One region of the Streptomyces amakusaensis genome, then DNA from elsewhere that is predicted to be linked to it. Evidence: predicted binding sites of a transcription regulator. Region 1 holds the regulator's gene; the other holds the start of a gene.
The links. The regulator HspR, encoded in region 1, represses chaperone genes until heat shock. The targets are predictions, from matches to a motif close to TTGAGNNNNNNNNNCTCAA.

Region 1 (11,738 bases):
CGACCGGGCACTGCTCGACGCACGCGCCGCAGGTGGTGCAGGACCACAGCACGTCCGGGTCGATGACCCCGTTCTCCTCCAGGGTGCCGATCAGCGGGCGCTCGGCCTCCGCCAGGGCGGCGGCGGGCACGTCCTTCAGCGCCTCGGCGGACGCCTTCTCCTCGCCCTCCATCGTCTTGCCGCCGCCGGCCAGCAGATAGGGGGCCTTGGCGTGCGCGTGGTCGCGCAGGGACATGATCAGGAGCTTGGGGGAGAGGGGCTTGCCGGTGTTCCAGGCGGGGCACTGGGACTGGCAGCGGCCACACTCGGTGCAGGTGGAGAAGTCGAGGATGCCCTTCCAGGAGAAGTGCTCGACCTGGGAGGCGCCGAAGACGGCCTCCTCGCCCTCGTCGTCGAAGACCGTCTCGAAGTCGATCTCCTTGCCGCCCGAGGTCATCGGCTGGAGCGCGCCGAGCGCGGTGGCCCCGTCGGCGTTCCGCTTGAACCAGATGTTGGGGAAGCCGAGGAAGCGGTGCCAGGCGACGCCCATGTTGGTGTTGAGCGAGACCGTGATCATCCAGATCAGCGAGGTGCCGATCTTCACCATGGCGGTGAAGTAGATCCAGGTCTGGAGGGTGCTGGTGGCCAGCCCGTCGAAGAGCAGGACCAGGGGGTACGAGACGAAGTACGCGGCCTGGTAGCCGTCGATGTGGTGGATCGCGCCCTCGAGTCCGCGCAGGACGAGGATGGCGAGGCCGATGGTGAGGATGATGTATTCGACGAAGTAGGCCTGCCAGGCCTTGGAGCCCGCGAAGCGCGATTTGCGGCCGGCTCGGGAGGGCAGGTTCAGCAGCCGGATCCCGATCAGGACGAGGATGCCCACCACGGTCATCAGGCCGATGAACTCGATGTACATCTCGAAGGGGACGAAGCCGCCGATGACCGGGAGCGTCCAGTCCGCCCGGAAGAGCTGGCCGTAGGCCTGGGCCAGGGTGGGCGGCAGGGTGAGGAAGCCGATCGCGACGAACCAGTGCGCGAAGCCGACGATGCCCCAGCGGTTCATCCGGGTGTGGCCGAGGAACTCCTTGGCCAGGGTGATCGTTCGCTGCCTCGGGCTGTCGGTGCGGCTGCCCGCGGGCACGGGTTGGCCGAGCCGGACGAACCGGTAGATCTCCGCGACGGCTCGGGCGATGAGCGCGACGCCGACCACGGTCAGGACCAGCGACACGACGATCGCGGCGAGTTGCATTTCTGGCTCCTCAGGCCTGCGAGGTGGGGACCATCGACACTACTAAGCGGTAACTTAATCAGTCCGTGCTGAGGCTACCCACCTTTTTCGCCGCACTGTAGCCACGCGGCCGGTGATCTGTGTCGCTCAGGCGACCCTTCGTGCGGAGGGCGCGGGCGTACGCCCCCGGAGCGCCGCCGGGAGGGTGCGCGCCAGGATCACCAGATCGAGGCCCAGCCAGTGGGCCTCCACATAGTGCGGATCGAGTACGGCCATCTCGTCCCAGGGCAGTCCGGAGCGCCGGCCGGTCTGCCACAGGCCGGTGATCCCGGGGCGTACTGACCGCCCGGCGCGGGCCGGGCCGGTGACGGCCGCCGCCCGGGCCGGGGTGAGCGGACGCGGGCCGACCAGGGACATCTCGCCCCGGACGACATTGATCAGCTGGGGCAGACAGTCGAGGAAGTGGCGGTGCAGCAGCCGTCCGACCCGGGTCGCGGGGGCGGTGCGGAAGGTCAGCATCGAGAACGGGCGTCCGCCGAGGCCGGCCCGCTCCCGGCGGACGAGGACGGGTCCTCGGGAGGAGAGGGCGACCGCCGCCGCGAGGGCCAGCAGCAGCGGGGTCAGCAGGAGCAGCAGTGCGACGCCGGCCGCGAGGTCGAAGGCCCGCTTGGCGGGGGAGGAGGCGGACATCGCCATGGGCTCTCGACCGCAATCAATGTCGAACTGGTGCGTTTCACGCCATTGCGGGCATCACTCTTACAGAAGCACCGCGTCCGGCGGTGCTCCGCCGCGCAGGTGGCCCGCTGGGCGCGCCCCGGTCGCCCCGGGGGGCTCCAGGTGCGGATAAGCGGGGGATAAAAGTTGAGTGGGGTTGACTCAGCTCTGTTGACTCCGGGAGGGGTCTCGTGCATCCTTGAGTCAGATCCACTCAAGTAGTCAGCTGGAGGAATTGACATGGCACGTGCGGTCGGCATCGACCTGGGCACGACCAACTCGGTCGTCAGCGTTCTGGAGGGCGGCGAGCCCACCGTCATCACCAACGCCGAGGGCGCCAGGACCACGCCGTCCGTCGTCGCCTTCGCGAAGAACGGCGAGGTGCTGGTCGGCGAGGTCGCCAAGCGCCAGGCCGTCACCAACGTCGACAGGACCATCCGGTCGGTCAAGCGCCACATGGGCACCGACTGGAAGATCGAGATCGACGGCAAGAACTTCAACCCGCAGCAGATGAGCGCCTTCATCCTGCAGAAGCTGAAGCGCGACGCCGAGGCGTACCTGGGCGAGAAGGTCGCGGACGCGGTCATCACCGTCCCGGCGTACTTCAACGACTCCGAGCGCCAGGCCACCAAGGAGGCCGGTGAGATCGCGGGCCTCAACGTCCTGCGCATCGTCAACGAGCCGACCGCGGCCGCCCTGGCCTACGGCCTGGACAAGGACGACCAGACCATCCTGGTCTTCGACCTCGGTGGCGGCACCTTCGACGTCTCGCTGCTGGAGATCGGCGACGGCGTCGTCGAGGTGAAGGCCACCAACGGCGACAACCACCTCGGTGGCGACGACTGGGACCAGCGTGTCGTCGACTACCTGGTGAAGCAGTTCGCCAACGGTCACGGCGTGGACCTGTCCAAGGACAAGATGGCCCTCCAGCGTCTGCGCGAGGCCGCCGAGAAGGCGAAGATCGAGCTGTCCTCCTCCACGGAGACCTCGATCAACCTGCCGTACATCACGGCCTCCGCCGAGGGCCCGCTGCACCTGGACGAGAAGCTCACCCGCGCCCAGTTCCAGCAGCTGACCGCGGACCTGCTGGACCGCTGCAAGACGCCGTTCCAGAACGTCATCAAGGACGCGGGCATCGCCCTCGCCGAGATCGACCACGTGGTCCTCGTCGGCGGCTCCACCCGGATGCCCGCCGTCGCCGAGCTCGTCAAGGAGCTGACCGGCGGCAAGGAGGCCAACAAGGGTGTGAACCCGGACGAGGTCGTCGCCATCGGCGCCTCGCTCCAGGCCGGTGTCCTCAAGGGCGAGGTCAAGGACGTCCTGCTCCTCGACGTCACCCCGCTGTCCCTCGGCATCGAGACCAAGGGCGGCATCATGACCAAGCTGATCGAGCGCAACACCACGATCCCGACCAAGCGCTCGGAGATCTTCACCACGGCCGAGGACAACCAGCCGTCCGTGCAGATCCAGGTCTACCAGGGCGAGCGCGAGATCGCGGCGTACAACAAGAAGCTCGGCATGTTCGAGCTGACCGGTCTGCCGCCGGCCCCGCGCGGGGTCCCGCAGATCGAGGTCGCCTTCGACATCGACGCCAACGGCATCATGCACGTGGCCGCGAAGGACCTCGGCACCGGCAAGGAGCAGAAGATGACCGTCACCGGCGGCTCCTCGCTGCCGAAGGACGAGGTCGACCGGATGCGCCAGGAGGCCGAGCAGTACCAGGAGGAGGACCACCGCCGCCGTGAGGCCGCCGAGACGCGGAACCAGGGCGAGCAGCTGGTCTACCAGACGGAGAAGTTCCTCAAGGACAACGAGGACAAGGTTCCGGCCGATGTGAAGACCGAGGTCGAGACCGTCATCGTCGAGCTGAAGGAGAAGCTCAAGGGCGAGGACGTCGCGGAGATCCGCACGGCCACCGAGAAGGTCGCGGCCGTCTCGCAGAAGCTGGGCCAGGCGATGTACGCCGACGCGCAGCAGCCCGCGGGCGACGCCCAGGGTGACGCCGGGGCCGGCCAGGCCAAGGCCGACGACGATGTCGTGGACGCCGAGATCGTCGACGACGAGAAGGACTCCAAGGGTGGTGCCGCGTGACGGAGGAGACTCCGGGGTTCGAAGAGAAGCCCGACGTCCCTTCCGGCGCCACATCTGACGACGCCGCCGCCGCCGAGTCCGCCGACTCCTCCGAGAAGGAGGGCAAGGCGGCCCCGGCAGGGGACGAAGCGAAGGTCATCGGTCTGACCGCGGAGCTGGACCAGGCTCGTACGGCGCTCAATGAGCGCACCGGCGACCTCCAGCGGCTCCAGGCCGAGTATCAGAACTACCGCCGCAGGGTGGAGCGGGACAGGGTCACGGTCAAGGAGATCGCCACGGCGAATCTGCTGGCCGAGCTGCTGCCCGTGCTGGACGACATCGGGCGGGCCCGGGAACACGGGGAGCTGGTGGGCGGCTTCAAGTCGGTCGCCGAGTCCCTGGAGACCGCTGCCGCCAAGATGGGCCTCCAGCAGTTCGGCAAGGAGGGCGAGCCCTTCGACCCGACGATCCACGAGGCGCTGATGCACAGTTACGCCCCTGATGTCACCGAGACCACATGCGTCGCGGTGCTTCAGCCGGGGTATCGCATCGGCGAGCGGACCATCCGGCCCGCCAGGGTCGCGGTGGCCGAGCCTCAGCCGGGCGCCACGCCCGGCAAGGACGAGGCCGCGGACGACGAAGAGAGCGGTGGCCCCGAAGAGGGCTGACGCGAGTCAGGCGAGGAACGGCCGGGAGTGTCTCCCGGGGGGCTTCCGGGAGACACTCCCGGAAGCCCTTCGGGGGACCACCCCGGAAACCGTCCGGAAGGAGGGATGTCGATGAGTACGAAGGACTTCGTCGAGAAGGACTACTACAAGGTTCTCGGCGTCCCCAAGGACGCCACCGAGGCCGAGATCAAGAAGGCGTACCGGAAGCTCGCCCGCGAGTTCCACCCGGACGCCAACAAGGGCGACGCCAAGGCGGAGGAGCGCTTCAAGGAGATCTCCGAGGCCAATGACATCCTCGGCGACCCCAAGCGCCGCAAGGAGTACGACGAGGCCCGTGCCCTCTTCGGCAACGGCGGCTTCAGGGCCGGTCCCGGCGGGGCCGGCGGCGGCAACTTCAACTTCGACCTGGGCGACCTCTTCGGCGGTCCCCAGGGCGGCGGGCAGGGCGGCCCCGGGGCCGGCGGCTTCGGCGGCGGGCTCGGCGATGTCTTCGGCGGCCTCTTCAACCGGGGCGCGGGCCCGGCGGGCCCCCGCACCCAGCCCCGGCGCGGCCAGGACGTCGAGTCCGAGGTCACGCTCAGCTTCACCGAAGCGGTCGACGGGGCCACCGTCCCGCTGCGGATGTCCAGTTCGGCCGCGTGCAAGGCCTGCTCCGGCACCGGCGACAAGAACGGCACGCCCCGCGTCTGCCCGACCTGTGTCGGCACCGGCCAGGTCTCGCGCGGCGGCAGCGGATCCTTCTCGCTGACCGACCCGTGCGTGGAGTGCAAGGGCCGCGGCCTGATCGCACAGGACCCCTGCGAGGTCTGCAAGGGCAGCGGGCGCGCCCGTTCCTCGCGCACCATGCAGGTCAGGATCCCGCCGGGCGTCTCCGACGGCCAGCGGATCCGGCTGCGCGGCAAGGGCGCGCCGGGCGAGCGCGGCGGACCGGCCGGCGACCTCTATGTCGTCGTCCATGTCGGCGAGCACCCGGTCTTCGGCCGCAAGGGCGACAACCTCACCGTCACCGTGCCCGTCAGCTACACCGAGGCGGTCCTCGGCGGCGAGGTGCGGGTGCCCACCCTGGGCGGACCCGCCGTCACCCTCAAGCTGCCCCCCGGCACCCCCAACGGCCGGACCATGCGCGCCCGCGGCAAGGGAGCGGTCCGCAAGGACGGCACCCGTGGCGATCTGCTCGTCACCGTCGAGGTCGCGGTCCCCAAGGAACTGAGCGACAAGGCGAAGGAAGCGCTGGAGGCCTACCGCGAAGCCATCGCGGAGGAGGACCCGCGGGCCGAGCTGTTCCAGGCCGCGAAGGGAGCATGACATGGACGGAAGGCGTCGCAACCCCTACGAGCTGACCGATGAGTCGCCGGTGTATGTGATTTCGGTGGCGGCTCAGCTCTCCGGTCTGCATCCGCAAACTTTGCGGCAGTACGACCGGCTGGGGCTGGTCTCTCCCGGCCGCACCGCCGGCCGGGGGCGGCGCTACTCCGCCCGTGACATCGAGCTGCTGCGTACCGTGCAGCAGCTGTCGCAGGACGAAGGCATCAATCTCGCCGGGATCAAGCGGATCATCGAGCTGGAACACCAGGTCGCGGCCCTTCAGTCCCGGGTCGCCGAGCTGTCGGCGGCGGTCGAGAGCGCGGCGGTCGCCATCCAGCAGCGCGAGGCCCAGGTGCACGCCTCCTACCGGCGCGATCTCGTGCCGTACCAGGATGTGCAGCAGGCCAGTGCGCTGGTGGTGTGGCGGCCCAAGCGCGGCGAATAGCCCGCACGGGCTCCTGCCCCGGCCCCGGACTCCCGGGCACCTGCCCCCCGAGTCCCATGGCCGGGTGCCCGAGCACCGGAATCGGCCTCCGTGGCGCGGTTGGTCGCGTCCCGGGCGGGCCGGCGGCGCTCCGCGCGCCCTTTCCTGAGTACCGGCTGTGAGCCGCGCGGCGGCCCGCTCCGCCGCGTACCGCGCTCGCGAGCGGCTCCGGGGCGGACCGGAGCGCGACAGACCGTCAGACGCCCGTAAGGGGCTCCGGCGGTCCAAGGACTACACATCGCCCCCGGCGCGAGCGCGCCGGGGGCGATGGTTTCCGGTCGTTTCCGGACGGCCGTCCGGTTCTTGGTGCGACAAACGCCCCGGAGAGCGCCCGGAGGACGCCAGGGGACGCCAGGGGACGTCAGGGAAGGTCCGGGAAGGTCAGGAGTCGCGCTCCAAGAGCTTCGACTGCGCGATCAGATACCCCAACTGGGTACGGCTGCCGCTGCCCAGCGAGGATCCCAGCTTGGCGATATGGGCCCGGCAGGTACGGACGTTCATGCCCAGACGCCGGGCGATCGCCTCATCGACATGCCCCTCCACCAGCAGCTTCGCGATGGAACGCTGCACCCCGGTGATGCCGCCCAGATCCGGCCCGTAGGAGACCGGCTCCTCCCAGGGCAGCCCGTGCAGCCAGAACTGCTCGAAGACCCCGACGAGATACTCCACGATCCCCTTGTGCCGCAGCTCCAGCGCCGACAGCCGGTCGCTGCTCGCCGGGATGAAGGCGACCCTGCGGTCCACGATGATCAGCCGGTCGATTATCTCCTCCAGCGTCCGCACCTCCACGCCCGACGGCCCCACCTGCTCCATATAGGCGAGCGTCGCCGGATGGTGCCTGGCGGTGTGCTGGTAGAGCGTCCGCATCCGTACGCCCCGCTCGATCAGCGGCTCCACCCTGCGCAGCGCCTTCTCCAGGATGTGCGGCTGCCGGCCGCTGCCCGGCTGGACGGTGAGCAGCTCCTCCGTGCAGTCCGCGGTGACCTGGTCGAGGGTCGCGTTGATGCGGTTGAGACCTTCCAGGACGGTTACACCCTGGGGCGCGGTGGAATTCTGAGCGGTGAACGCCATGAATGGCTCAAGAGCGTCGGTCAGAGCGACAGTACGTCGCCTTCGCTCTTGGATCTCCCGCTCAATGGGGTGTATCAGCTGTGTCAGCGCTGTGGTCGGAGGCACCGGACGGAGCCACTGCGCGTCGTCGGGATCCGGGTGCAGCAGGGCGAGATCGAAGAGGCAAGGCATGGGTTCCGCCTCCGACCGGGCGATTCGTCCGGTACGAAGAGCGGTGATGTACAGACTTTTCCCAGCCTCGCACAGCTCGCCGTCTGCATGAGGGTGTCCGAATTCGCCCTCGTTAGACGTCATATGCACCCCCTCAGGCTCCTGCATTACAGGAACATGATGCCTGCCGTCGCTGGTGCAAGCGTTCGGAGTGAGACATCGTCTTATGCGCGGGGGAGGAGGATTGATCAAAAGAGGTGGAGATCACCCATGTCTAGGACGCTACGTGCTCTTTGTGCTCTTGCCATAGCGGCTGCCGCGCTCGGCGTGGGAGCCTCCGGTGAGCCCTCCTGGGGTAGCTCTCCTGCCGACAAGGTGGCGGGGGCCCAGGGTGAGCCTTCATGGGGACTCAGTGGTGAACCTTCGTGGGGGTCCGCTCCCGTGGAGACGATCGCAGTCGGACACGGTGAGCCCTCCTGGGGTTTCGCGACGACCGGTGAGCCCTCCTGGGGAGTCCCTTCGACCAACGGCACAGAAGCATGACCGTTCCTCCGGACGACCGGGTCTTCCGGCGTGAGATGGCTACGGCGTACCGCTCGGGGTGGCACTTCATCGACCTCGTCACGGCAATCCCCCACCGTGGCGACTCGTTGATGGTCACTCTGTTCGGCGAGCCGATCGTCGTGGCGCGCGAGGAGGACGAGGACGTCCGAGCGTATCGGTGCCTTCGCAGGCCCCGTGGCGCGCCGCAGCCCGTCCGATGCGCGATCCGCTACGGAATGATTTTCGTCAACCTGGACCAGCGCGACCACCAGATGGTCGAGCCCGATACCACCACCGCCACCCCCCGCAGTGCTTGAGCGATTCCCCCGTCGTTCCAAATCGCTCGAGCGCTTCCCCCACACAGCGGCGTCATCGCGGACCTGAAACGCGATGGCGCCGCTGTGCTTTTCCCGTTTTGCGCGGGGCCGGCCGGGCCGCCGCCGCTCAGTCGCGTGAGATGCCGGGCCCCCGGCCGGTCGCCCGGTCCACCGCGATCTCGATGACCACCCGCTCGGGATTGGGCGCGGGCGTCCGCTCGTACCGCTCCGCGTAGCGGCGTACGGCGTCGGCCACCCGCTCCGCGTCGGTGATCACCCGCGCGCGGCCCTCCAGCGTCGCCCAGCGCGCCCGGTCGACCTGGCAGACGGCCACCCGGGCGCCGCCCTCGCCGTCGGCCGCGCGCAGGATGTTCGCGACCTTTCGGGTGGTTCTGCTGGTGATCACCCGTGCCGTGCGCGTCTCGGGGTCGTAGGTCACTCCCACCGGGACCACGTGCGGGCTGCCGTCCGGCCGCAGAGTGGTCAGGGTGGACAGATGGCGCTCACGCCAGAACGCGAGGAAAGCGGGGCCGAAGCGGCCCACATCCGAAGTCATACCGTCAGCGTAATTGCGGCTGCCAACGGCGAAGGCGGGGATCCCGACCCGGATGGCGCAAGAGGATTGAGTGAAATAGACTCAACTTTGTGCAGGTTGTAGGAGTCAGTGTCAAGGGGAACACCTCCGGCTGACGCACTGACGGATCCCCACCCCACACCGCCGCCGCAAGGAGGAGAGACCGAACGTGGACGCCGAGCTGACCAACAAGAGCCGGGACGCCCTCAACGCCGCCACCCAGCTGGCGGTGACCGCCGGACATCCTGATCTGACCCCCGCGCATCTGCTGGTCGCGCTGCTCTCGGGCCAGGACAACGAGAATCTGACGGATCTGCTGGCCGCCGTCGACGCGGATCAGGCCGCCGTGCGCTCCGGCGCGGAGCGGCTGCTGGCCGGGCAGCCCAGCGTCACCGGATCCACCGTCGCCCCGCCCCAGCCCAACCGCGAGTTCCTGGCCGTCATCGCCGACGCCTCGCGGTGCGCCAAGGAGCTGGGCGACGAATACCTCTCCACCGAGCATCTGCTGATCGGTCTGGCCGCCAAGGGCGGCCGGGCCGGCGAGGTGCTCGATCAGCAGGGCGCGTCGGCCAAGAGGCTGCTGGACGCGTTCGGAAAAGTACGGGGAGACAGGCGCGTGACCACAGCGGATCCCGAGGGCCAGTACAAGGCGCTGGAGAAGTTCGGCACGGACTTCACCGCCGCCGCCCGCGACGGCAAGCTCGACCCGGTCATCGGCCGGGACCAGGAGATCCGCCGGGTCGTCCAGGTGCTCTCCCGGCGCACCAAGAACAACCCGGTGCTCATCGGCGAGCCCGGCGTCGGCAAGACCGCCGTCGTCGAGGGCCTCGCCCAGCGGATCGTCAAGGGCGATGTCCCCGAGTCGCTGCGGAACAAGCGGCTGGTCTCGCTCGACCTCGGCGCGATGGTCGCGGGGGCCAAGTACCGGGGCGAGTTCGAGGAGCGGCTGAAGACCGTCCTCTCCGAGATCAAGGCCAGCGACGGCCAGGTCATCACCTTCATCGACGAGCTGCACACCGTCGTCGGCGCGGGCGCGGGCGGCGACTCCGCGATGGACGCCGGAAACATGCTCAAGCCGATGCTGGCCCGCGGCGAGCTGCGGATGGTCGGCGCGACCACCCTCGACGAGTACCGCGAGCGGATCGAGAAGGACCCGGCGCTGGAGCGCCGCTTCCAGCAGGTGCTGGTGGCCGAGCCGACCGTCGAGGACACCATCGCCATCCTGCGCGGCCTCAAGGGCCGTTACGAGGCCCACCACAAGGTGCAGATCGCCGACTCCGCGCTGGTCGCGGCGGCCACCCTCTCCGACCGGTACATCACCTCGCGATTCCTGCCCGACAAGGCCATCGACCTGGTGGACGAGGCCGCCTCCCGGCTGCGGATGGAGATCGACTCCTCCCCGCTGGAGATCGACGAACTCCAGCGCTCCGTCGACCGGCTGCGGATGGAGGAGCTGGCGCTGAAGAACGAGTCCGACCCCGCCTCCAAGCAGCGCCTGGAGAAGCTCCGCCGCGACCTCGCCGACAAGGAGGAGGAGCTGCGCGGCCTCACCGCCCGCTGGGAGAAGGAGAAGCAGGGCCTCAACCGGGTCGGCGAGCTGAAGGAACTCCTCGACGATCTGCGCCGGCAGGCCGAGCGGGCCCAGCGCGACGGCGACTTCGACTCCGCCTCCAAGCTGATCTACGGGGAGATCCCGACCCTGGAGCGCGAGCTGGCCGAGGCCTCCGAGGCCGAGGCGGAGGCCCGTACGGACACCATGGTCAAGGAGGAGGTCGGCCCCGACGACATCGCGGACGTGGTGGGGGCCTGGACCGGGATCCCGGCCGGGCGGCTGCTGGAGGGCGAGACCCAGAAGCTGCTGCGGATGGAGGAGGAGCTGGGCCGCCGGCTCATCGGCCAGACCGAGGCCGTGCGCGCGGTGTCGGACGCCGTCCGCCGCACCCGCGCGGGCATCTCGGACCCGGACCGGCCCACCGGCTCCTTCCTCTTCCTCGGCCCCACCGGCGTCGGCAAGACCGAGCTGGCCAAGGCGCTCGCCGACTTCCTCTTCGACGACGAGCGGGCGATGATCCGCATCGACATGTCCGAGTACGGCGAGAAGCACAGCGTCGCCCGGCTGGTCGGCGCGCCCCCCGGCTATGTCGGCTACGAGGAGGGCGGCCAGCTGACGGAGGCGGTGCGCAGACGCCCGTACAGCGTGGTGCTGCTGGACGAGGTGGAGAAGGCGCACCCGGAGGTCTTCGACATCCTGCTCCAGGTGCTGGACGACGGCCGGCTGACGGACGGACAGGGCCGGACGGTCGACTTCCGGAACACCATCCTCATTCTCACGTCCAATCTTGGCAGCCATTTCCTGGTGGATCCGGTGACAACCGAGGAGGAGAAGAAGCAGCAGGTGCTGGAGGTCGTACGGGCCTCCTTCAAGCCGGAGTTCCTCAACCGGCTGGACGATCTGGTGGTCTTCTCGGCGCTCACCAGGGACGAGCTGGAGCACATCGCGGGCCTTCAGATCGACCGGCTGGCCAAGCGGCTCGCGGAGCGCAGGCTGACCCTGGACGTCACCCCCGCCGCCCTGGCCTGGCTCGCCGACGAGGGGAACGACCCCGCGTACGGCGCCCGGCCGCTGCGCCGGCTG
Region 2 (11,738 bases), on a different contig from region 1:
GCGACGGGGACCGGCGCGGGGCCCTGTGCCGGATACGTCTCAGGGACCAGGGGGGCCTGAGGCCGCTTCTTCTGCACCGGTGCTCGCAATCCTGCTTGACTCGTCCACCTTTTGAACCGTGAAGCAGAGATGACGACCGGTCACACACGTGATCCCACCCCTGGCACGACATAAGACCATTCCAGTGCATTTGGGAAGGGAGGCGCGCATCGGCCGCTCCGCCACCTGAACGAGTGAACATCACTGGGGAGTTGGCAAACAACTCCTCTCGGTTGCCGTCGGGGGCATTCCGCGGACGCTGACTGGATCTTCCGGCCGGGCTTTGGCAGGATGCGCGCCCGCAGCTTCACCCGATGGTCCGTCAGTCTTTTCGAACACCTGCTGACCTGCCCGTACGAATTGTTTGTGCGTTTGTGCAGGACGCGTGAACGAGTCATGCAGACTGGGGTCCATGCGCATGGATCTGGCCACTTCCCCCGGCTCGCCCGAACGCCCCAACGAGGACTGGGCATCCGTGGCCCTGCCCGCTTCGGGCCAGGGAGGATCACTGGTGGTGCTGGACGGAGTGACTCCTCCGAGGGGGGAGTACGGCTGTGAGCACGGCGTCCCCTGGTTCACCGCCCGGCTCGGGGGCGCGCTGCTCGAACTGTCCGCTTCTCGGCCGGATACGCCCTTGGCCGGGATTCTCTCCGGGGCAATCAGGCGCACCGCCGACGCCCACCGTAAGAGCTGTGACCTTTCTCACGTTCGAACTCCACAGGCAACGGTCGTCCTCGCCCGCTGGGGAGATCCTTCCGGCGATCTGGAGCATCTGGTGCTCTCGGACTCGGCGCTGCTGATCGAATCGCCGGAGGGCGAGGTGCGCGCGGTGCTGGACGACCGGCTCGACCGGCTGCCCCGCGAGGCGCTGCGCACCCACGCCTCGGCGGACGCGCTGCGCAACGCGGAGGGCGGCTTCTTCACGGCGGCGGCGGACCCGGGGGTGGCCGCCCGCGCGGTGACGGGCCGCACCCCGATGGCGGCGGTCCGCTCGGTGGCGGCGCTGACCGACGGGGCTTCGCGGTGGGTGGAGATGTTCGGCCGGGGCGACTGGGCCCAGTGCCTGGGGGTGCTGCGCAAGGAGGGGAGCCAGGGGCTGATCGACCGGGTGCGGGAGCTGGAGTCGGCGGCGGTGCGCGGGGGCACGGCCCGGGGGAAGGCCCACGACGACGCGACGGCGGTCCTGGCGGAGTTCTGAGAGCGCGGGCGTCCTGACGCTCCGCGGGCGTTCAGTCCTCCGCGCGGGTGTTCAGCTGATGCAGCAGCCGGGCCAGTTCCGAGATCTCCGCGCGGTCCCAGCCGGCGAGCTTGGCGACATAGCGTTCGCGGCGGACGTCCCTCACTCGGCGGAACCGGGTCAGACCTTCTTCGGTGAGCCGTACGAGTGACGCCCGGCCGTCCGCCGGGTCGGGCTCCCGAACCACCAGGCCCAGCCCCTCCAGCGCGCGCAGCTGGCGGCTCATCGTCGCCTTGCCGACGCCGAAATACCCCGCGAGATCGGTGGCGCGCAGCGAGCCCGACTCCTCCAGGCGGACGAGAAGGCCGTAGGCGGCGGCCTCCAGATCGGGGTGGAGCTGACGGGCCATCTCACCGGCCGAGGCCCTGGCGCGGCGGTGGAAGACGGCCAACTCCCTTTCCAGTGCGAGGAATACCGGGTCGGCCCCGCTTTCCTCCCGGGCTCCGACCTCGCTTCCCGTACTGCTTCCGTGCACGTCAGCACCCCTCGTACGCTTTCCGAATCCTGAAAGTTCCCGCCAACGGCACCGATAGCCGCAGCTCGTTAAGTATTTCGCAGGCATAGACCAACGGCGGCACTTCGCGCCTCTTCCCGGACGGGTTTCTCCGCGCGTAGCGTCCTATATGACATGCCCACACCATATTGCTCCATCGCGGTATGCCGGCTCATCGTCATATCCCCCCACCGAAGGTCTTCAGAGGCACGCTATGTCCGTGCACAGATCCGGAACGACCGTTCCCCTCAGCTCGTCGGGGAGACCCCGCCGCTCGCTCCTGGCGACGGCCGGCGCTCTCCTCGCGGTCCTCTCCCTCCTCCTCACCCTCCCCGGCCCGGCCGGGGCCTCCGAGGCCCCGCCCCGAGGCTCCGCCCATCTGGGCATCGGGGTCATCGAGCACGACGGCCAGGGCGGCCTGCCGCCGGAAAGCCGCGCGGCCCAGACGGAAGGCGTCGACGTCGCCAGCCATCAGGGCAACGTCGACTGGCCGACCCTGTGGAACAGCGGGGTGAAGTGGGCCTATGTGAAGGCCACCGAGGGCACCTACTACAAGAACCCCTACTTCACACAGCAGTACGACGGCTCCTACGACGTCGGAATGGTGCGGGGCGCGTATCACTTCGCCACTCCCGACACCACGAGCGGCGCGGTCCAGGCCGACTACTTCGCCGACAACGGCGGGGGCTGGGCCCGGGACGGCAGAACCCTGCCGGGGGCGCTCGACATCGAGTGGAATCCGTACGGCGACGCCTGTTACGGCAAGTCCCAGTCGGGGATGGTGACCTGGATCCGGGACTTCCTGAACCGGTACAAGGCCCGCACCGGACGGGACCCGGTGATCTACACCGCGACCAGCTGGTGGACGCAGTGCACCGGCGACTACGCGGGCTTCGGCGCGAGCAATCCCCTGTGGATCGCCCGCTACAACACCACCCCCGGGACGCTCCCGGCCGGCTGGAGCGCGCAGACGATGTGGCAGTACACCTCGTCCGGGCCCCACGTCGGGGACCACAACAAATTCAACGGGGCCCACGACCGGGTCGTGGCCCTCGCGAACGGCTGACCGCCCCACCCGCCCGAGCGGCCGGCCGTCCCGGAACGGCCGCCCCGCGCTTCCCCCCTGGCCCGGGGCCCGTTATGCGGTTCAGGACCAGTGCGCGGGGCGGTCCAGTGCCGGCGGCAGCCGGGTGGCGGCATCGCCCCGCGCCGCGTTCACCTGCGGCTGGGTGAGGAAGATGCTGCCGGTGAGATCGGCTCCCGACAGATCGGCGGCCCGCAGGTCCGCCCCGATCAGATCGGCCAGCCGGAGATCCGCGCCCCGGAGGTCGGCGGCGATCAGATACGCGCCCCGCAGGCTCGCGCCCCGCAGATCCGCGCCCTTGAGCCTGGCCCCCATGAGGTCGGCCCCCCTGCGGTCCTTCTTCTTCCGGCCGCCGCCGGCCCCCGCCCGGACCAGCTCACTCGTACGGAGCAGCAGGGTGTTGACCCGCTGCCGGTGGGCGGCGACGTCGAGAGCGGCGAGTTCCTGTGGGCCGAGCAGGGTCAGGGCCCCGGTCTCCGCGAGCAGGGGCCGCAGCTCGGCGTGGAGGGAGCGGGCGGGGGCGAGGGTGAGCGCCTCGGTCAGATACCAGAGCAGTTCCTGGAGCTGCCGTACGACGGGGAAGACCGCGAACATCGAGGCCGCCGTCGCCGGGGAGCCGCGCCAGTCGGCGCCGCCGAAGGTGACCAGCGAGACCTTCCGGCCCGCGCCGAAGCAGTCGTAGACGGTGCAGCCGGTGAATCCGCTCGGACGCAGCCGGGTGTGGATGCCGCAGCGGAAGTCGTCGCCGAGATTGCGGCACGGCTCTCCGGCCCTCTTGTCCACGGCGAAGTCCGCCGACGCGGAGAAGGGGAGGGCGACACAGCACAGGCCCGCGCAGTTCGCGCAGTCGGCCTTCAGCTCGTGTCCGGCTCCGGAGGCCCGGCCGGTGATCGATTCCATCGGCCCATTGTGAGGGGGACGGCGACCGCCGCCGGCCGCCGCCCCTCGCGGGGACGGCGGCCGGCCGGAACGGTCCCGGGAGTCAGGCCGCCTCGGCGAGGACGGGCGCGGCGGCCGGGGAGAGGGCGATCTCCAGCACCTGGCGGACGTCCGTCACCGGGTGGATCTCCAGCTTCGCCAGGATCTCCGCCGGGACGTCGTCCAGGTCGGGCTCGTTCCGCTTGGGGATCACCACGGTGGTGATGCCCGCCCGGCTGGCGGCCAGCAGCTTCTGCTTCAGACCGCCGATGGGCAGCACCCGGCCGGTCAGCGACAGCTCACCCGTCATCGCCACGTCCGTGCGCACCGGACGCCCGGAGAGCAGCGAGGCCAGCGCGGTCGTCATGGTGACGCCGGCGCTCGGGCCGTCCTTGGGGACCGAGGCGGCCGGGAAGTGGATGTGCACGCCCCGGTCCTTGAGGTCGGCGACCGGAAGCTCGGTCTCCGCGCCGTGCGAGCGCAGGAAGCTGAGCGCGATCCGGGCGGACTCCTTCATCACGTCGCCCAGCTGGCCGGTGAGGGTCAGCCCGGACGCGCCGGTCTCCGGATCGGCGAGCGACGCCTCCACGAAGAGGACGTCGCCGCCCGCGCCGGTCACCGCGAGTCCGGTGGCGACACCGGGCACGGCGGTACGGCGCTCGGCCGGGTCCTGGGCGGACTCGGGCACATGGTGCGGCCGTCCGATCAGGTCGCGCAGCTGCTCCGCGCCGATGGTGAACGGCAGCTCCCGCTCGCCCAGCTCGTGCTGTGCGGCCACCTTGCGCAGCAGCCTGGCGACGGCCCGCTCCAGGTTTCGCACACCCGCCTCACGGGTGTACTCGCCCGCGAGCCGGCGCAGCGCCGAGTCCTCAAGGGCGACCTCGCCGCTCTCCAGCCCTGCCCGCTCCAGCTGGCGCGGGAGCAGGTGGTCCCGGGCGATGACGACCTTCTCGTCCTCGGTGTAGCCGTCGAGGCGGACCACTTCCATCCGGTCGAGCAGCGCCTCCGGAATCGCCTCCAGCACATTGGCGGTGGCCAGGAAGACGACATCGCTCAGATCGAGTTCGACCTCCAGGTAGTGGTCGCGGAAGGTGTGGTTCTGCGCGGGGTCCAGGACTTCGAGGAGGGCGGCGGCCGGGTCGCCCCGGAAGTCCGAGCCGACCTTGTCGATCTCGTCCAGCAGGACCACCGGGTTCATGGAACCGGCCTCCTTGATCGCCCGTACGATCCGGCCGGGCATGGCTCCGACGTAGGTGCGCCGGTGGCCGCGGATCTCCGCCTCGTCGCGGACGCCGCCGAGCGCGACCCGGACGAACTCGCGTCCCATCGCGTGCGCGACGCTCTGGCCGAGGCTGGTCTTGCCGACTCCCGGCGGGCCCACGAGGGCCAGCACCGCGCCGCCGCGCCGTCCGCCGACCACGCCGAGCCCCCGGTCGGTGCGGCGCTTGCGCACCGCCAGGTACTCGGTGATGCGTTCCTTCACGTCCTTCAGGCCCGCGTGCTCGGCGTCCAGCACGGTCCGCGCGCCCCGGATGTCGTACGCGTCCTCGGTGCGCCTGTTCCAGGGCAGTTCGAGCACGGTGTCGAGCCAGGTGCGGATCCAGGAGCCCTCGGGGCTCTGGTCGCTGGCGCGCTCCAGCTTCTCGACCTCCTTGAGCGCCGCCGTACGGACGCTCTCCGGCAGGTCGGCGGCTTCCACCCGGGCGCGGTAGTCGTCGGACTCCTCGCCCTCGCTCTCGCCGTTGAGCCCGCGCAGCTCCTTGCGGACGGCGTCGAGCTGACGGCGGAGGAGGAATTCGCGCTGCTGCTTGTCGACGCCCTCCTGGACGTCCTTGGCGATGGACTCGGCCACGTCCTGCTCGGCGAGGTGCTCGCGGAGCTGGTCGGTGGCGAGCTTGAGCCGGGCGACCGGGTCGGCGGTCTCCAGCAGCTCGATCTTCTGGGCGGTGGTCAGGAAGGGGGAGTACCCGGCGTTGTCGGCGAGCTGGGAGACGCCCTCGATCTGCTGGACGCGGTCCACGACCTGCCAGGCCCCGCGCCGCTTCAGCCAGTCGGTGGCGAGCGCCTTGTACTCCGTGACCAGCTCGGCGAGCTGGCCGGGCAGCGGCTCCGGAAGCGTCTCGTCGATCCGGGTGCCCTCGACCCAGAGCGCCGCCCCGGGTCCGGTGGTGCCCGCGCCGATGCGCACCCGGCCGCGGCCCCTGACGAGCGCGCCGGGGTCTCCGTCGGAGAGCCGTCCCACCTGCTCGATAGTCCCGAGGACGCCGATCGCCGCGTACTTTCCGTCGACCCTCGGAACAAGGAGCAGCTCCGGCTTGCTGCCACCGGTGTGACCGGCCTGGGCGGCTTCCACCGCGGCCCTGACCTCGGTGTCGATCAGGTCGAGCGGCACCACCATTCCGGGCAGCACGACCTCGTCGTCGAGCGGCAGCACGGGCAGGGTGAGCGGTGTGAACGTCTGGGACTCAGCAGCCATGATCTCCCCTTAGGCAGTGAAGTTGAGCTATGTGGACTCAATGCATGAGAGCCTCCGGATGTTCCCGAACCCTCGTTCGCTGTCAGCGATCGGCCGGGCGAACGGCCCGGGGCGGCGTGATCCCGGGCACCGTGAACCGGGCGCGGGCCCGGCGGCGATAGACCGGTCGTGAGATGGATCCGCCCCGCGCGGGCTGACACAGGAGACACGGACCCGGGGCCGGTGGAGCGGGACCTCGACGACGCCGCGCTGTTACGGGCCGTGGCCCAGGGCGACGCGGACGCGCTGGCGACGCTCTACGACCGGCACGCGGGCTGGCTGCACACCCGGCTCATCCGCCGCTGCGACGATCCCGAGACCGTACGGGAGGTGCTCCAGGACACCTTCGTCGCCGTCTGGCGCTCCGCCGCGTCCCACCGGGGCGGCGAGGCGGGCGGCTGGCTCTGGGTGATCGCCGCCCGCCGGCTGGTCGACGCCCGGCGGGCGCACGCCAGGGCGGAGCGCCGGCCGACCGTGCGGACGGCCGCCCTGACCGCCCCGTCCGCCGAGGACCGGGTGCTCGCCGGGCTGGAGTACGGCGATGTGGGCGCGGCCCTGGACCGGATCTCCCCCGAGCTGCGGGAGGTCCTGCGCGCCACCGTCATCGACGGCCTCACCACCCGTGAGGCGGCCGGGCTGCTCGGGATACCCGAGGGCACCGTCAAGACCCGGGCCATGCGGGCCCGCCGCGAGCTGCGGGCCGCGCTGGCCCTGCTCGCACCCGACACATCCCCGCTGGGAGGCACGGCATGAGCGGCTGGCACGTGAGCGGGCCGCTGGCCGAGCGGTACGCGAGCGGCACGGCCGCCGAGGCCGAGGCCTGGTCGCTGGAGAAGCACGTGGAGTCGTGCGGACGCTGCGCCGCCTCGGTCTCCGCCGCCGTACGGGCGGGCACGGCGGGGCCCGCGCTCGACGGGATCCGCGCGGCGGTGCTCGCCGGGGCCCGGCGCTCCCCCGCCCCGGCCGCCGTCCGGGCCGCCCGGCCGGGCCCCGGGCCGGTCGCCCGGCTGCTGTGGGCGGCCGGTCCGGCGCTCCGCCCGTCCTGGCTGACCGCGCTGGCCCTGGTGCTCGGGGGCTCGCTGTTCCTGGCGTACGGGGTGGGCTACGACTCCACCCGGCCGCTGCTGCTCGCGCTCTCCCCCGCGCTGCCGCTGACGGGGGTGGCCATGTCGTACGGGCGGTACGCCGACCCGCTGCACGAGATCGCCGCATCGACCCCGTCGGGCGGGCTGCGGCTGCTGCTCACCCGTACGGCGGCGGTGACGCTGGTGAGCGTGCCGGTGCTGGCGGCGGCGGGCGCGCTGCTGCCGCCGCCCGCCACCGAGGTGCTGAATGTGCCGGGGCCGTCCGCCTGGCTGCTGCCGAGTCTGGCGCTGACGCTGGCGGCGCTCGCGCTGGGCTCCTTCGTGGGCTGCCGGTACGCCGCCCTCGCGGTCGCCGGGGTGTGGGCGGCGCTGACGCTGACGCCCCGACCGGGGAGGCCGGGGCTCCCGTTCTTCGTCACGGAGCTGCCGGACTGGGTCTCCGGACCCTCCCCGCAGACCTGCTGGGCGGTCGCCGCCGTGGTCTGCGCGGGGCTGCTCGCCGTACGCCGTTCATCCTTCAATCGACTGGAGACGCTGTGACAGGGACGGGTGCGAGGGTCACGGGACTGACCGTCACCCACCGGAAGACGATCGCGCTGGACAGCGTGGACCTGGACTTCGGTACGGGGGTGCACGGGCTGCTCGGTCCGAACGGGGCGGGCAAGACCTCGCTGATCCGGGTGCTGGCGACGGTCGCGGCCCCCGCCGGCGGCCGGGTGGAGCTGCTCGGGCAGGACATGACGGCGCACCGGGAGCGGTCGCGGGTGCGGCGGCGGCTGGGCTATCTGCCGCAGGAGTTCGGTTTCTACCCGGGGTTCACGGTCCGGGAGTTCGTGGCCTACGTGGCCTGGCTGAAGGAGATGCCGGCCGGCTCGGTCGCGGACGCGGTCGAGCGGGCGGTGGAGAGGGTGGGGCTCATGGACCGCATCGACGCCAAGGTGAAGACGCTCTCGGGCGGGATGGTCCGCCGGGTCGGCATCGCGCAGGCGATCGTGAACGAACCGGATCTGCTGCTCCTGGACGAGCCGACCACCGGTCTCGATCCGGAGCAGCGCGTCGATTTCAGAGCACTGCTCCGCGAAGTGGGCACCGCCTGCGCCGTCATCGTCTCCACCCATCTCGCGGAGGACGTCGCCGCCGCCTGCGAGCAGGTCACCCTGATGGAGTCCGGCCGGGTCGCCTTCCGCGGCACCACCAGCGAGCTGCGGGAACTGGGCGAGGCCACCCCCCACGACGCGCCCGACGGCACGGTCAGCCCGATCGAGCGCGGCTACACGGCGGCCCTCCGGATCCACCGCGCCTCCAGCTGGGACCCGGGCACGGCCCCCGGCTCCGGGTCCGGGTCCGGGTCCGGGTCCGGGTCCGGGTCCGGCTCGAAAGCGGGCCGATGACCTCCTTGCCCACCTGGCGGGCCCACCCGGTCCGCGCCGAGCTGCTGCGCGGATCCGCGCCCTGGGCGGGGGCCGCCGTCCTGGTGGTGCTCGCCGTGCCGCTCGTCCTCACCGCCGACGAGTGGCAGGGCGGCTGGGGTCAGACCCAGAGCCTGCTGCGCAGTCTGATCACCCAGCTCGCGGCCCCGGTGGCCACGGCGGCCGGGTGCTGGCAGGGCCAGCGGGAGCACCGCCGGGGCACCCGGGAGTTGCTGCTGAGCGCGGCCCGCACCCGGCTGGCCCGGACGCTGACGGCGGCGCTGCCCACCGCGGTCTGGGTCTCCGGGGCCACCCTGGTCGCCTCCGCGGGCGCGCTGCTCGCCTGCCGGCCGTACGCGTCGGCGGGCGGTCCGGCGCTCTCCGCCCTGTGGTCCGACGCGGGGCTCGTGGCCTCGCTCTCCCTCTTCGGCCATGTGGTCGGGGCGGTGCTGCGCTGGCGGCTGACGGCCCCGCTGCTCGCCCTCTGCTCGCCCTTCGCCCCGCTGCTCCCCGTGCTGCCGCTGTGGCCGATCCCCTCCAGTCCGCTGGTCCCGGGCATGTCGGGGCCGATGCTCCACACCTCGGTCCCGGTGTGGTGGGAGCCCGTGGCGACGGTCGGCTGGCTGGGCGGTCTCGCCGCCACGGCGCTCCTGCTGTACGCGGCACGCCGCCGCGTCTACGCCCTGCTGCCGCTGACGGCGGCGCTCGTGGCGGCGACGGTCCTCGTCCAGGGCGGCGACCGCGCCTGGCGCCCCAACCCGCTGGTCTCCCGGACGGCTTGCGACACCAGCGTCCGGCCCGAGATCTGCGTCTCGGGCCTGCACCCCGGGATGCTTCCGGAGGTACGGAGAGCGCTCTCCGGTCTCACCTCGCGTCTGGAAGGGGTCGAGAACGCTCCCACCCGTCTCTCGGACGCCCACCATCTGATGATGCGGTCCCACGCGCTCCTGGGCCGGGAGGACGAGGTGCCGGAGCCCGACCCGTACGAGGCCGCGACTCCCACCATCGTCCTCTTCGGCCAGGGCGTGATCCGCAGCAGGCTGGTCGACCCCGAGAGATTCGCCTGGGACACCGCCCGGTCCATCACCGGGGACACCGTCTCCTGCGAGGCGCGCCGGAAGCACCCGGAGGTCCACCGGATCGACCGGGCCGTCACCGAGTTCCTCGCCCCGAACCCCGCCGGGGACGGGGCCGAGAACTGGAGCGGCTCCTGGTCCCCGTCGGCCGGGTACGGAGAGCCGGCGGACCGGGACGCGCTCGTCGCGGCCCTGGACCGGCTCAGGGCCATGGGCGGCGAGGAGCGCCGGCGGTGGCTCTCCGCGTACTTCGCGACCTCTCGCGTCTGCGAGGACGGAGTGCCCGCCAGGGTGCCCGCGCTCTGAGAGCACCGGCCGGGTATGCCGTCCGGGGCGGCATACCTGGCCAAAACCGCTTGCCCGGCCCGCTTCCGGACACCAGCATGACCCCCACCGCCCCACCCCTGCCCGGAGGTCACGTTGTCCCTGAGTGCTCCCGTCGGCTCCGCCGACCCCGCCCATCCCGTCACCCTCGACCGGCGCGAGGGACCGTACGGGGAGGTCGTCCTGCGCCGCCGGGGCGAGCATCACGAGATCATCGCCAATGGCTGCTTCCTGATGGACACCTCCGACGGGCGCTCGGAGCGGCTGCTCATCGACGCCGCGCACGAGGCGCTGCGGGCGGCGGGCCGGGAGAGGCCCTCGCTGCTCATCGGCGGGCTCGGCGTCGGCTTCTCGCTGGCGCACGCGAGCGTCAATCCCGAGTGGCGACACATCGCCGTCGTGGAGCGAGAACAAGCCATCATCGACTGGCATCTGAGCGGCCCACTCGGCCGATTCTCGGCTTCCGCGCTCGCCGACCCCCGGACCGTGATCCTCCGCACGGACCTGCTGACGCACCTCCGTGAGACAGAAGTCCGCTATGACGCACTCTGTCTGGATATCGACAATGGACCCGACTGGACGGTCACCGAGGACAACGAAACGCTCTACTCCCCGGCCGGACTCGCCTTGTGCCAGCGGGGGTTGACCCCCGGAGGGGTGCTCGCCCTCTGGTCCGCGCAGCCCTCCCCCGCTTTCGAAGAGACATTGCGGAATGCCGGATTCACCGGGGTAAGAACCGAAGAGATCCAGGTTGCCCGAGGCGTACCGGACGTGGTCCACCTCGCCGTCCGGTCCGCGTAGCCCGAAGTCTCCAACTGCCTTTACGCTGCTGAGCTACACAACTCTCACACCACAGATCTACCTAGCGCTGCGAGCACAGACAGCGCTTACAGGGGCGGGCGATGGAACAGACACACACCACCCACAACGGCGTGGCGGCCACGCCCGGCGCCCAGCGCAGAGTGCTGGTCGTGGAGGACGACTCGACCATCGTCGACGCCATCGCCGCCCGGCTGCGGGCGGAGGGCTTCCTCGTCCAGACGGCCGTCGACGGGCCCGCCGCCGTCGACGCCGCCGAGGCCTGGCAGCCCGATCTGATGGTGCTCGACGTGATGCTCCCCGGCTTCGACGGCCTGGAGGTCTGCCGCCGGGTGCAGTCCCAGCGCCCCGTCCCGGTGCTGATGCTCACCGCGCGGGACGACGAGACCGACATGCTGGTGGGGCTCGGCGTCGGCGCGGACGACTACATGACCAAGCCGTTCTCCATGCGGGAGCTGGCCGCCCGGGTGCATGTGCTGCTCCGCCGGGTCGAGCGGGCGGCGCTCGCCGCCGTCACGCCGCGCAGCGGGATCCTGCGCCTGGGCGAGCTGGAGATCGACCACGCCCAGCGCCGGGTGCGGGTCCGGGGCGAGGACGTGCATCTGACGCCCACCGAGTTCGATCTGCTGGTCTGCCTCGCCAACACCCCCCGCGCGGTCCTCTCCCGCGAGCAGCTGCTCGCCGAGGTCTGGGACTGGGCGGACGCCTCCGGCACCCGGACCGTCGACAGCCACATCAA

Region 2: lon (endopeptidase La) is a predicted target of HspR. The motif match lies at 6,270-6,288, and genes of this name have one in related genera.

Annotation. Positions count from the first base shown of each region.
Region 1 covers NZ_BAAASB010000027.1:61,875-73,612, reverse strand. The annotation lists gene ABD371_RS32470 (heterodisulfide reductase-related iron-sulfur binding cluster) at 1-1,228, opposite strand, end outside; gene ABD371_RS32465 (sugar transferase) at 1,355-1,903, opposite strand; gene dnaK (molecular chaperone DnaK) at 2,162-4,012, shown strand; gene grpE (nucleotide exchange factor GrpE) at 4,009-4,659, shown strand; gene dnaJ (molecular chaperone DnaJ) at 4,771-5,964, shown strand; gene ABD371_RS32445 (heat shock protein transcriptional repressor HspR) at 5,966-6,409, shown strand; gene ABD371_RS32440 (helix-turn-helix transcriptional regulator) at 6,830-7,813, opposite strand; gene ABD371_RS32435 (Rieske (2Fe-2S) protein) at 8,209-8,529, shown strand; gene ABD371_RS32430 (pyridoxamine 5'-phosphate oxidase family protein) at 8,657-9,085, opposite strand; gene clpB (ATP-dependent chaperone ClpB) at 9,273-11,738, shown strand, end outside.
Region 2 covers NZ_BAAASB010000002.1:1,844-13,581, reverse strand. The annotation lists gene ABD371_RS02605 (sensor histidine kinase) at 1-77, opposite strand, end outside; gene ABD371_RS02600 (hypothetical protein) at 452-1,237, shown strand; gene ABD371_RS02595 (MarR family winged helix-turn-helix transcriptional regulator) at 1,269-1,751, opposite strand; gene ABD371_RS02590 (lysozyme) at 1,984-2,835, shown strand; gene ABD371_RS02585 (pentapeptide repeat-containing protein) at 2,917-3,753, opposite strand; gene lon (endopeptidase La) at 3,836-6,247, opposite strand; gene ABD371_RS02575 (RNA polymerase sigma factor) at 6,470-7,039, shown strand; gene ABD371_RS02570 (zf-HC2 domain-containing protein) at 7,036-7,911, shown strand; gene ABD371_RS02565 (ATP-binding cassette domain-containing protein) at 7,908-8,762, shown strand; gene ABD371_RS02560 (hypothetical protein) at 8,759-10,162, shown strand; gene ABD371_RS02555 (spermidine synthase family protein) at 10,277-10,981, shown strand; gene ABD371_RS02550 (response regulator transcription factor) at 11,083-11,738, shown strand, end outside.